2 regions of the Streptomyces sp. NBC_01012 genome follow, and region 2 is predicted to be linked to the other one. Evidence: riboswitches for the same ligand, from Rfam matches in the RefSeq annotation. Region 2 holds a riboswitch; the other holds the start of a gene.

Region 1 (4,719 bases), 3.0 Mb from region 2:
GCGGATCGAGGTCGAGCGAACCGAGGTCAAGCGGATCGAGGTCAAGCGGATCGAGGTCGCGCAGATGGTCCGCCGGGACGAGAGCCGCCCGGTGTCGACCCCTTGAAGCGAAGTGTCCGGCCATTGGCCGGCCGATCGGCTGAGCTGGTGGGACGGCGGGAACCTCGCGTCGCTGCCGACTCGGTGGAGAGGAGCGCATGGTGAAGGCCGTCGTCTACAAGGAACCGTACGAAGTCGCCGTCGAAGAGGTCGACGACCCCCGCATCCTGGACCCCAACGACGCCCTGGTCCGGGTCACGTCGACCGCTATCTGCGGCTCCGACCTGCACATGTACGAGGGTCGGACCGCGGCGGAGGCCGGGATCGTCTTCGGGCACGAGAACATGGGGATCGTCGAGGAGGTCGGACCGGGCGTTGCCGGTGTCAAGCCGGGTGACCGGGTGAGCATGCCGTTCAATGTCGCCTGCGGCTTCTGCAGGAACTGTCTGGCCGGCCGCACCGCCTTCTGTCTGACCGTCAACCCCGGCTTCGCCGGGGGCGCCTACGGCTATGTGTCGATGGGCCCGTACACCGGCGGGCAGGCGGAGTACCTGCGTGTGCCGTTCGCCGACTTCAACTGCCTGCGACTGCCGCCCGGCACCGAGCACGAGGACGACTTCGCGATGCTCGCCGACATCTTCCCCACCGGGTACCACGCCACGGAGCTGGCGCAGGTCAGCCCGGGCGAGACGGTGGTGGTCTCCGGCGCCGGTCCCGTCGGGCTGATGGCCGCCTACTCCGCGGTTCTGCGAGGGGCGTCGAAGGTGTTCAGCGTCGACAAGGTGCCGAGCCGCCTGGCACTGGCCGAGCAGATCGGCGCGGTGCCCGTCGACTACAGCAAGGTCGACGCGGCCGAGCAGATCATCGAGCTGACCGACGGGGCCGGTGCCGACAAGGGCATCGACGCCGTCGGATACCAGGCCACCGTGCAGGAGGGCGAGGAACAGCCGGCGGTCGTGCTCAACACCCTCGTCCAGAGCGTCCGGGCCACCGGGATGCTCGGGGTGGTCGGCCTCTACGTGCCCTCCGATCCCGGCGCGCCGAACGAGGACGCCGCGCACGGCCGACTGCTGTTCAACGTCGGCAAGTTCTGGGAGAAGGGGCTGCGGATGGCGACCGGCCAGGCGAACGTCAAGGCCTACAACCAGCAGCTGCGCGACCTCATCGTCGCCGGCCGCGCCGAGCCGAGCTTCGTCGTCTCCAAGCGGCTGCCGCTGGAGGATGCCCAGGACGCCTACCAGCGGTTCGACAAGCGCGAGGACGGGTACTCGAAGGTCGTGCTCAAGCCCGGCCTGAAGGCCGCCTGATCCCGACCCCCGATGCGCCGAGCCGGTGCACGGCCGACGTCCCGCGATGCAGGCCGTGCACACCGGCCCTCGGCCGGGGCCGGGGACGGCCGGCGCGGGAGGCGGCAGATGTGAAAGCGACCTTCGGGACGGAGAGCGCCACCCCCGAGGGGGTGCCCCGTCTCGTCTCAGCCCGCGAAACAGCAGTCCCCGCATGTCGTGCCGCTCGGAGTGCGGTAGTAGAGGCAGCAGCTGCGACGGCGGAAAGCCAGGTCCGGCCCGGTCAACTGCCCCGTACCGGCGAGCTGTCCCCTGCCGAGCAGATCCGTGAGGAGTTCGCCGAGCGGAGCACGCAGATGTGGGTGGGCGGAGAGCAGCACGCCGCCTGATCCGGCCAACGCGGACGCGGCGTTCCCGTACAGCAGGCGCGGAGCGACCTTGACGTGCAAGCCGGCGCGCAGGCCGTCGAGGTGCCGCATCACCTCGGCGTACAGGCTGCCCGTACGGTCGGACAGCGAGTCGGCATACCAGCCGGCGGGCTCGGGCAGCCTGAGTTCCGAGCTGTCGTCGGCGCGCTGCAACGCTCTCAGGTCCGGCACGATTCCGTGCAGCAGCACGCAGGCCAGCACGGGCGACCAGAGACGGGCGGCGTACCCCAGGTGCGCGATGGAGACTCCGACGCGGAGCTCGGTGGTGCGGTATCGGGCGGCAACGGCGGTGGACAGGTCGGCGAAGCCATGGCTGTAGAAGTGGTCCACGGGACACCAGCCCTCGTCATCCCCTCCGACGCGCAGGGCGAAGAAGCCCCCGATGGCCGCCACATCGTCCAGGGCCTCTGCCACGACCGCCCCGGGTGCCCGAACGGAATCCTTCACGGGACTCTCGGAGACCGCGCGGCGCCGGGCGGCAGGCAGGCGTACAGGTCGAGAATCTCGGGCTTGGGGGCGATGCCAGGACCGCCGGCGCGCACCCAGTCCACTATGTCCTCGGTGGCTCGGGGATCGTTGACGAGCCCCAGCCACACCGGCCTGGCGCCGGCTGCCCGGCCGGCGGAGGAGGGTTGCACCACGACAACGTTGGCTTGGTCGCACACGTCGAGGCATTCGGAGACACGTACGGGTGCCTCGGAGCGTAGACGTGCCGTCTGCGCGGCGTGATCGATTCCGCTCACCTTGGCGGTGCCGCAGCAACAGTCACGGCACACGACGATCCGGCACGGCACCTGGCCGGCCGCCGCCCCTGTCCCCTCGGCCTCGGCCTCGGCCTCGGCCAAGGTTCCTTCGTCCGGCTTCTCAGGCACGCTGAACCGCCCTCTCTCCGGGGAGATCCGCCCCGGCGTCCATCGAGGAGGCGACCGCGTGAGTCTCCTGGCTCTCGGGTCACCACTCGTCCCGTCCTTCCCGCCCCTGCGGGGTGGTGGAGTTGCCGGGATCCGCTCGCCGATCACAGTGGCGGGACCGCGCCGGATTCTCACCGGCTTCCTCGGACCGCCGTCGCCCTGTCGCAGCCATCATCGCATCCTGCCGGTGCCGGGCCCGCCGGTCGACGGCATCCACAAAGTGGGCGCCAGGGTCTTGCACTCCATGTCGGCCACTGCGAGCCTGACCACCAAACAGCAGACATCTTACGTCTGCTGTCCGGTTCAATGAGTTTGTGCCAAGCCGAGGAGAGCGCATGAGCGACGAACCCTTCAGCGGAGTCACCAGGCGGGGCGTAGTGGTCGGAGGCCTGGCCACGACGGCGATGGGCGCCGCGGGCATCCTCGCCGCGGCGGAACCGGCGACGGCGAGTCCGTCGGCCGCCCCCACGGCCGGCAGATCACGACCGGCCGATCCGACGAGCCGGCCGCACAAGTACTTCGCCTTCGACACCGGCCTCTGGAACGGTCACCAGGGAATGGCGAACTGCCGGATCGAGATGGGCGGTTTCGTCAAGGACGAGAAGCACAACCCCCTGTTCAGGGAAGGGATATTCGAGCATCCCAGGTTGCCGTGGGAGCCGCGCTTCGACAATGGATACCCGAACGTCTTCTGGGATGCCGATCACAAGAAGTTCCGCTGCTACTACACACTCTTCCTCCGCGACCCCGCATCACTCAACACTCCTCCGGAGAAAAGACGCGGACAGGACTACGTCATCGCCGACAGAAAAACCGGGTGTTGTTACGCGGAGTCCATTGACGGTGTGCACTGGACGAAGCCCATGTTGGGCCTGGTCGGTTTCGAAGGCAGCAAGGACAACAACATCCTGTTCGAAAACGTTCAGGGCACATCCGTCCTCCATGACCCCGCAGACCCCGACCCCACCCGTCGGTACAAGCTGATCACGCTGCGCGAAGCCGGCGGAACCTCGCTGTGCGTGGCATTCTCGTCCGACGGCATTCACTTCAGCGATTTGAAGCCCTGGCCTGCCAACAGCCCTTCTCCAGGAGCGGACTGCCACAACCTGGTCTTCCGCGACTCGCGTACAGATGAGTACGTCCTGATCACACGCCTGTGGGACAGCAATATCCGGGTATCCGCCATGTCGCGGTCCAAGGATTTCATCAACTGGTCGAAACCGGTCGAGGTCCACCGGGGCAACGGGTTCGACTCGCAGATCTACTCGATGCCGGTCTTCGAGTACGGCGACCTCTACCTCGGGCTCGCCTCGCTGTACCGGGACGGCGACACCACTCTTCCGTACCACGACACCGTCGACCTGGCACTGCAGTGGTCCACCAACCTCACCGAGTGGAACGACGTCGCTCTCGATGACAGCACGTTCATCCCACACGGCAAGGGCATGGGGAAGTACCCGCGCGGAGACTTCGACAGCAGCGTCATCTTCTCCTCGACCCCCGTGGAAATCGACGACAAGATGTACTTCTACTACATGGGCGGAAAGGGCCCACACACCGGTTGGCGCGAGTCCGCACTCGGCCGGGGATACATCAGGAAGGACAAGTTCGCCTGCTACGGGAGCCGTAGCGGAAACGCGCCGTCCTCGCTCACCACACAGGGACTCAATTTCTTCGGCGAGAACATCGAGTTGCTCATCGACATCGAAGACGGCGGGTGGCTCGATGTGGACCTGATGGACCAGGCAGGGACCGTGATCCAACGCGGCTTCGAAGCCGACAGCAGCCGGCTCCGTGAGCTCAGCAACGGATGGCATCAGCTTACGTGGGAGAAATCATCCGTGATGAACCTCGATCGCGATTCCTTCTACGCGCTGAGGATCACGATGCGCAAGGCGAAGCTCTGGGCCATCCAGGGCGACCTGTACGTGCGCCCACTGAAGTACGCCAAGCCGTGACCCGGGTGACGGTCACTCGGGCCGGGTGAGCGAGCGCGGCCGCGAGACGGCGCACGGACGTGCCGGTGCGCAGGTAGCCGGATCGCAGATGCCGTTC
Region 2 (4,719 bases):
GTAGAAGTTACGGCCGGTCGGCAGGACGTTGACCAGGCCGCGCAGCGGGGATCCGGACGGGCCGGCCGGGACGAAGCCGCCGCTCAGCGCGTGCACCGCGTGGTCCAGCTCGTCGGTCGTCGCGGCGAGGCGGGGCACGACCTCGCGGGCGGCGAAGTCGAGGATGTCGGCGACGGCCCGGGGATGCCCCTCGGCCACACCGGCGACGGCCGCCGGATCCCAGTCGGCGTCGTCCATGGCCTGGACGAGCGCGCGGGCCTGCTCCTCGACCGTGTCGGCGGCGGTGCGGGTGGCGGCCGACTCGTCGAGGCCGAGCGCCTCGCGCAGGCCGGGCAGCGAAGCCGTGCCGCCCCAGATCTGCCGGGCGCGCAGCACGGCGAGCACCAGGTTGACGCGGTCCTTGCCGGCCGGGGCCGCGCCCAGGACGTGCAGTCCGTCACGGATCTGGACGTCCTTGATCTCACAGAGCCAGCCGTCGAGATGCATGATGAACTCGTCGAAGCCCTCGTCCTCGGGGCGGCCTTCGATGCCCAGGTCGTGGTCGAGCTTCGCGGCCTGGATGAGCGTCCAGATCTGGGCGCGGACGGCCGGCAGCTTGGCCGGGTCCATGGCGGCGATCTGGGCGTGCTCGTCCAGGAGTTGTTCGAGGCGGGCGATGTCGCCGTAGCTGTCGGCGCGGGCCATCGGCGGCACCAGATGGTCCACCAGGGTGGCGTGCACACGACGCTTGGCCTGGGTGCCCTCGCCGGGGTCGTTGACCAGGAACGGGTAGACGAGCGGGAGGTCACCCAGCGCGGCGTCGGGGCCGCAGGCGGCGGACAGGCCCGCGTTCTTCCCGGGCAGCCACTCCAGATTGCCGTGCTTGCCGAGGTGGATCATCGCGTCGGCGCCGAAGCCGTTGTCGTCGGCGGACGCGGCGATCCAGCGGTAGGCGGCGAGGTAGTGGTGCGAGGGCGGCAGATCGGGGTCGTGGTAGATCGCGATCGGGTTCTCGCCGAAGCCGCGCGGCGGCTGGATGAGGATCAGCAGATTGCCGCGGCGCAGCGCCGCCAGCACGATGTCGCCCTCGGGGTTGCGGGACCGGTCGAGGAACATCTCGCCGGGCGCGGGGCCCCAGTGCTCCTCGACCGCCTCACGGAGTTCGGCGGGCAGCGTGGCGAACCAGCGGCGGTAGTCGGCGGCGGGGATACGGACCGGATTCCGGGCCAGCTGCTCCTCGGTCAGCCACTCCTGGTCGTGGCCACCGGCCTCGATGAGCGCGTAGATCAGCTCGTCGCCGTCGCCTGAGACCAGGCCCGGGATGTCTTCCTCAGGGCCGAAGTCGTAGCCCTCGGCGCGCAGGCGGCGCAGCAGGGCGACGGCGCTGGCGGGGGTGTCGAGGCCGACCGCGTTGCCGATGCGGGAGTGCTTCGTCGGGTACGCGGACAGGACGAGCGCGATCCGCTTGTCGGCGGCCGGGATGTGACGGAGCCTCGCGTGCCGTACGGCGATCCCGGCGACCCGGGCTGCCCGCTCGGGGTCGGCGACGTACGCGGGCAGACCGTCCTCGTCGATCTCCTTGAAGGAGAACGGGACAGTGATCAGACGGCCGTCGAACTCGGGCACGGCGATCTGGGTGGCTGCGTCGAGCGGCGAGACACCCTCGTCGTTCTCCTCCCAGGCGGCGCGCGGGCTGGTGAGGCAGAGCGCCTGGAGGACGGGTACGTCGAGGCCGGTGAGGGCGCCCGCGTCCCAGGACTCGTCGTCGCCGCCCGCGGACGCCGTGGCGGGCTTGGTTCCGCCCGCGGCGAGGACGGTGGTCACGATGGCGTCGACGGACCGGAGTTCGTCGATGAGCTCGGGCTCGGGGGTGCGCAGCGAGGCGACGTACAGCGGGAGGGGGCGGGCGCCCGCGTCCTCCACGGCGGTGCAGAGCGCGTCGATGAACGCGGTGTTGCCGCTCATGTGGTGGGCGCGGTAGTAGAGCACCGCGACCGTCGGGCCCGTGACATCGCGGGCGGTCCGCTCCAGCGGACCCCACGCGGGGGCCGGGGCGGGCGGCTCGAAGCCGTGGCCGGTGAGCAGCACGGTGTCGGAGAGGAAGCGGGCCAGCTGCTCCAGGTTGGCGGGGCCGCCGTGCGCGAGGTAGGCGTGCGCCTCGGCCGCGATGCCGATGGGCACGGTGGAGGCCGCCATCAGCTGGGCGTCGGGGGCCTGTTCACCGGTCAGTACGACGACGGGCCGGCCGGTGGCGAGCACCTGGTCGAGGCCCTCCTGCCAGGCGCGTACGCCACCGAGGAGGCGGACGACGACCAGGTCGGTGCCGTCCAGGAGCTGCGGAAGGTCATCGGGGCCGAGCCGGGAAGGGTTGGCGTAGCGGTAGCTGACCGGGCCCTGGGAGGCGCGGGCGCTCAGCAGGTCGGTGTCGGACGTCGACAGGAGCAGGATCATGCGGCGTCAGCCCTTCCCCGGGGTGTCCACGCCCCAGGCAGTTGTCCGATTGGGATCTCCCCTGCTCGGGCGGAGCCGAGAGCGTGGGGAAAGGAGTTCCTGACTCGCACGGCCTCAGGGGGCCGGGCTCACAGTGGCGGGACCGCGCCGGAATCTCACCGGGCTTCCTCCATGTCACCTTTTGGTGATGACGGCCCGAACGGACCGCCGCTAGGCATAGTAGGCGGCAGGTGGGGGGTCCTGACCAGACGGCCCCCCGCTCCGACCGGCACGGCAGCGGCTGTCCGGTTAGGTCACGTACGAACGCGGCACCAGATGTCCGGCGGGCCACGGACCGGCGCGGCACCGGGTGTCCGGCGGGCCACGGACCAGGCCACCGACCGGCACGGCGCCGGGTGTCCGGTAGGTCACAGTGACGGCAGGGCCCCGCCACGGTCACGGTCGGTATGCTCGCCGCCATGCCCGCCTCCCCCCTCACGACCTCGTCCGAGGCCGTCACGTCCCGGTCCACGGGCGACGCATGTGCCCGGAGCAGCGGTGACGCCTGCCCCGGCGCGCTGCGTCTGCACCGGGCGGACGACGGGGCGCTGGCGCGGATCCGCATACCCGGCGGAGTGCTGACATCCCGCCGTGCGGCGGCGCTGGGGCAGGCCGCCGAGCGTTTCGGTGACGGTGAGTTGCATCTCACCTCCCGTGGCAACGTGCAGCTGCGCGGGCTCGCCCCTGAGTGCGGTGCCGAGCTGGCCGGGCTGCTCGACGAGGCCGGGCTGCTGCCCTCCGCCCGCCATGAGCGCGTACGCAATGTGGTCGCGTCCCCGCTCTCCGGGCTCGACGGCCTCGGGGCCCTCGACATCCGCCCCTGGCTGACCGGCCTTGACCGCCTTCTGTGCGGAAGTGAGAGCGCGACTGCGCTCTCCGGACGCTTTCTGTTCGCGCTCGACGACGGCCGCGGTGACGTGGACGCTCTCGGCGCCGACCTCACCCTGCGCGGCGACGCCGGCGGCGCCCTGCTGCGCGTCGGGGACGGCGACGCCGTACACCGCGTCCCCTCCCCCGACGCCCCCCGCGCCGCGCTGCTCGCCGCCGAAGCCTTCCTCGACGCGGCCCGCGGCAGCGGCGCCTGGCGGATCAGGGACCTGCCCGACAGCGGGGCGGCGCTGCCCTCCGAGGTCGAGCGCCGGCTGCGCAGGGCAGGCGTCACCGTGACCCCGGGCCACCTCCCCCGCCCCCTCGAAGCACTGCACCCGGCCCCGGGCCCCGTCCCCGGCGGCACCCACGAGACCGCGCTGTCCGTCGGCGTACCGCTGGGGCGGCTGGACCTGGCGCAGTGGCGGCTGCTGTCGAGCGCCGGGGAGCTGCGCCTCACCCCCTGGCGCGGAGCCGTGGTCACCGGGATCGCGCCCGGCCGTACGGAGGACCTGCTCACCGCCCTCTCGGAGTCCGGCCTGATCACCGGGCCAGGCTCCCCCTGGGCGGGTGTCGGAGCCTGTATCGGACAGCCAGGCTGCGCGAAGTCGCTGGCAGACGTACGGGCCGATGCGGGGGCCGCCGTCGGACCGGCCGGCCGGCTGCCTGTGTACTGGTCCGGGTGCGAACGCCGCTGCGGCCACCCCCACGGGGAGTGGATCGACGTGGTCGCGACCCCCGAGGGACACCGGATCTCCCATGTACGGAGGGACCGGGCAGCCGAGACGACGACGGTCCTGGCCGGCGACCCGGCCGCGCTCGCCGCCGCCGTGGCGGCAGCCAGGGGCCCACGCACCTGACCACCACGCATCACCCCGCACGCATCACCCCCGCGCGCATCACCCGAAGTTCGAAGACGAAAGCGACAGCACTGTGCATCAGTACGAGAAGGACGGACCGGCGATCTACCGCCAGTCCTTCGCGACCATCCGCGCGGAGGCGGACCTGGCAGGGCTGCCCGCCGATGTGAGCCAGGTCGCCGTCCGCATGATCCACGCCTGCGGCATGGTCGACCTCGTACGCGATCTCGCCTTCTCACCGGACGCGGTGGCCGACGCCCGTGCGGCCCTGCGCTCCGGCGCTCCGATCCTGTGCGACGTGGCCATGGTCGCCAGTGGTGTCACCCGTAAGCGGCTGCCCGCGGACAACGACGTGATCTGCACCCTGTCCGACCCGACCGTCCCCGCTCTGGCCGCGAAGCTCGGCACCACGCGCAGCGCCGCCGCGCTCGAACTGTGGCGGGACCGGATGGAGGGCGCCGTCGTCGCCGTCGGCAACGCGCCCACCGCCCTCTTCCGGCTGCTGGAGATGATCGAGGAGGGC

Evidence for each region. Region 2 has a riboswitch for cobalamin ahead of cobN (cobaltochelatase subunit CobN). Riboswitches for the same ligand answer to the same signal wherever they lie in the genome.
Region 1: it holds a riboswitch for cobalamin, as region 2 does, so the genes downstream of both, OG623_RS02740 ((2Fe-2S) ferredoxin domain-containing protein) here and cobN (cobaltochelatase subunit CobN) in region 2, are expected to answer to the same signal.

What each region holds. Positions count from the first base shown of each region.
Region 1 is NZ_CP108688.1:620,663-625,381, forward strand. Features, by position in the region: gene OG623_RS02725 (hypothetical protein) at 1-106, shown strand, start outside; gene OG623_RS02730 (glutathione-independent formaldehyde dehydrogenase) at 201-1,346, shown strand; gene OG623_RS02735 ((2Fe-2S)-binding protein) at 1,514-2,167, opposite strand; gene OG623_RS02740 ((2Fe-2S) ferredoxin domain-containing protein) at 2,197-2,547, opposite strand; cobalamin riboswitch at 2,686-2,809, opposite strand; gene OG623_RS02745 (hypothetical protein) at 3,069-4,622, shown strand; gene OG623_RS02750 (FAD-binding protein) at 4,546-4,719, opposite strand, start outside.
Region 2 is NZ_CP108688.1:3,651,253-3,655,971, forward strand. Features, by position in the region: gene cobN (cobaltochelatase subunit CobN) at 1-2,430, opposite strand, end outside; cobalamin riboswitch at 2,500-2,644, opposite strand; gene cobG (precorrin-3B synthase) at 2,877-4,196, shown strand; gene OG623_RS16465 (precorrin-8X methylmutase) at 4,270-4,719, shown strand, end outside.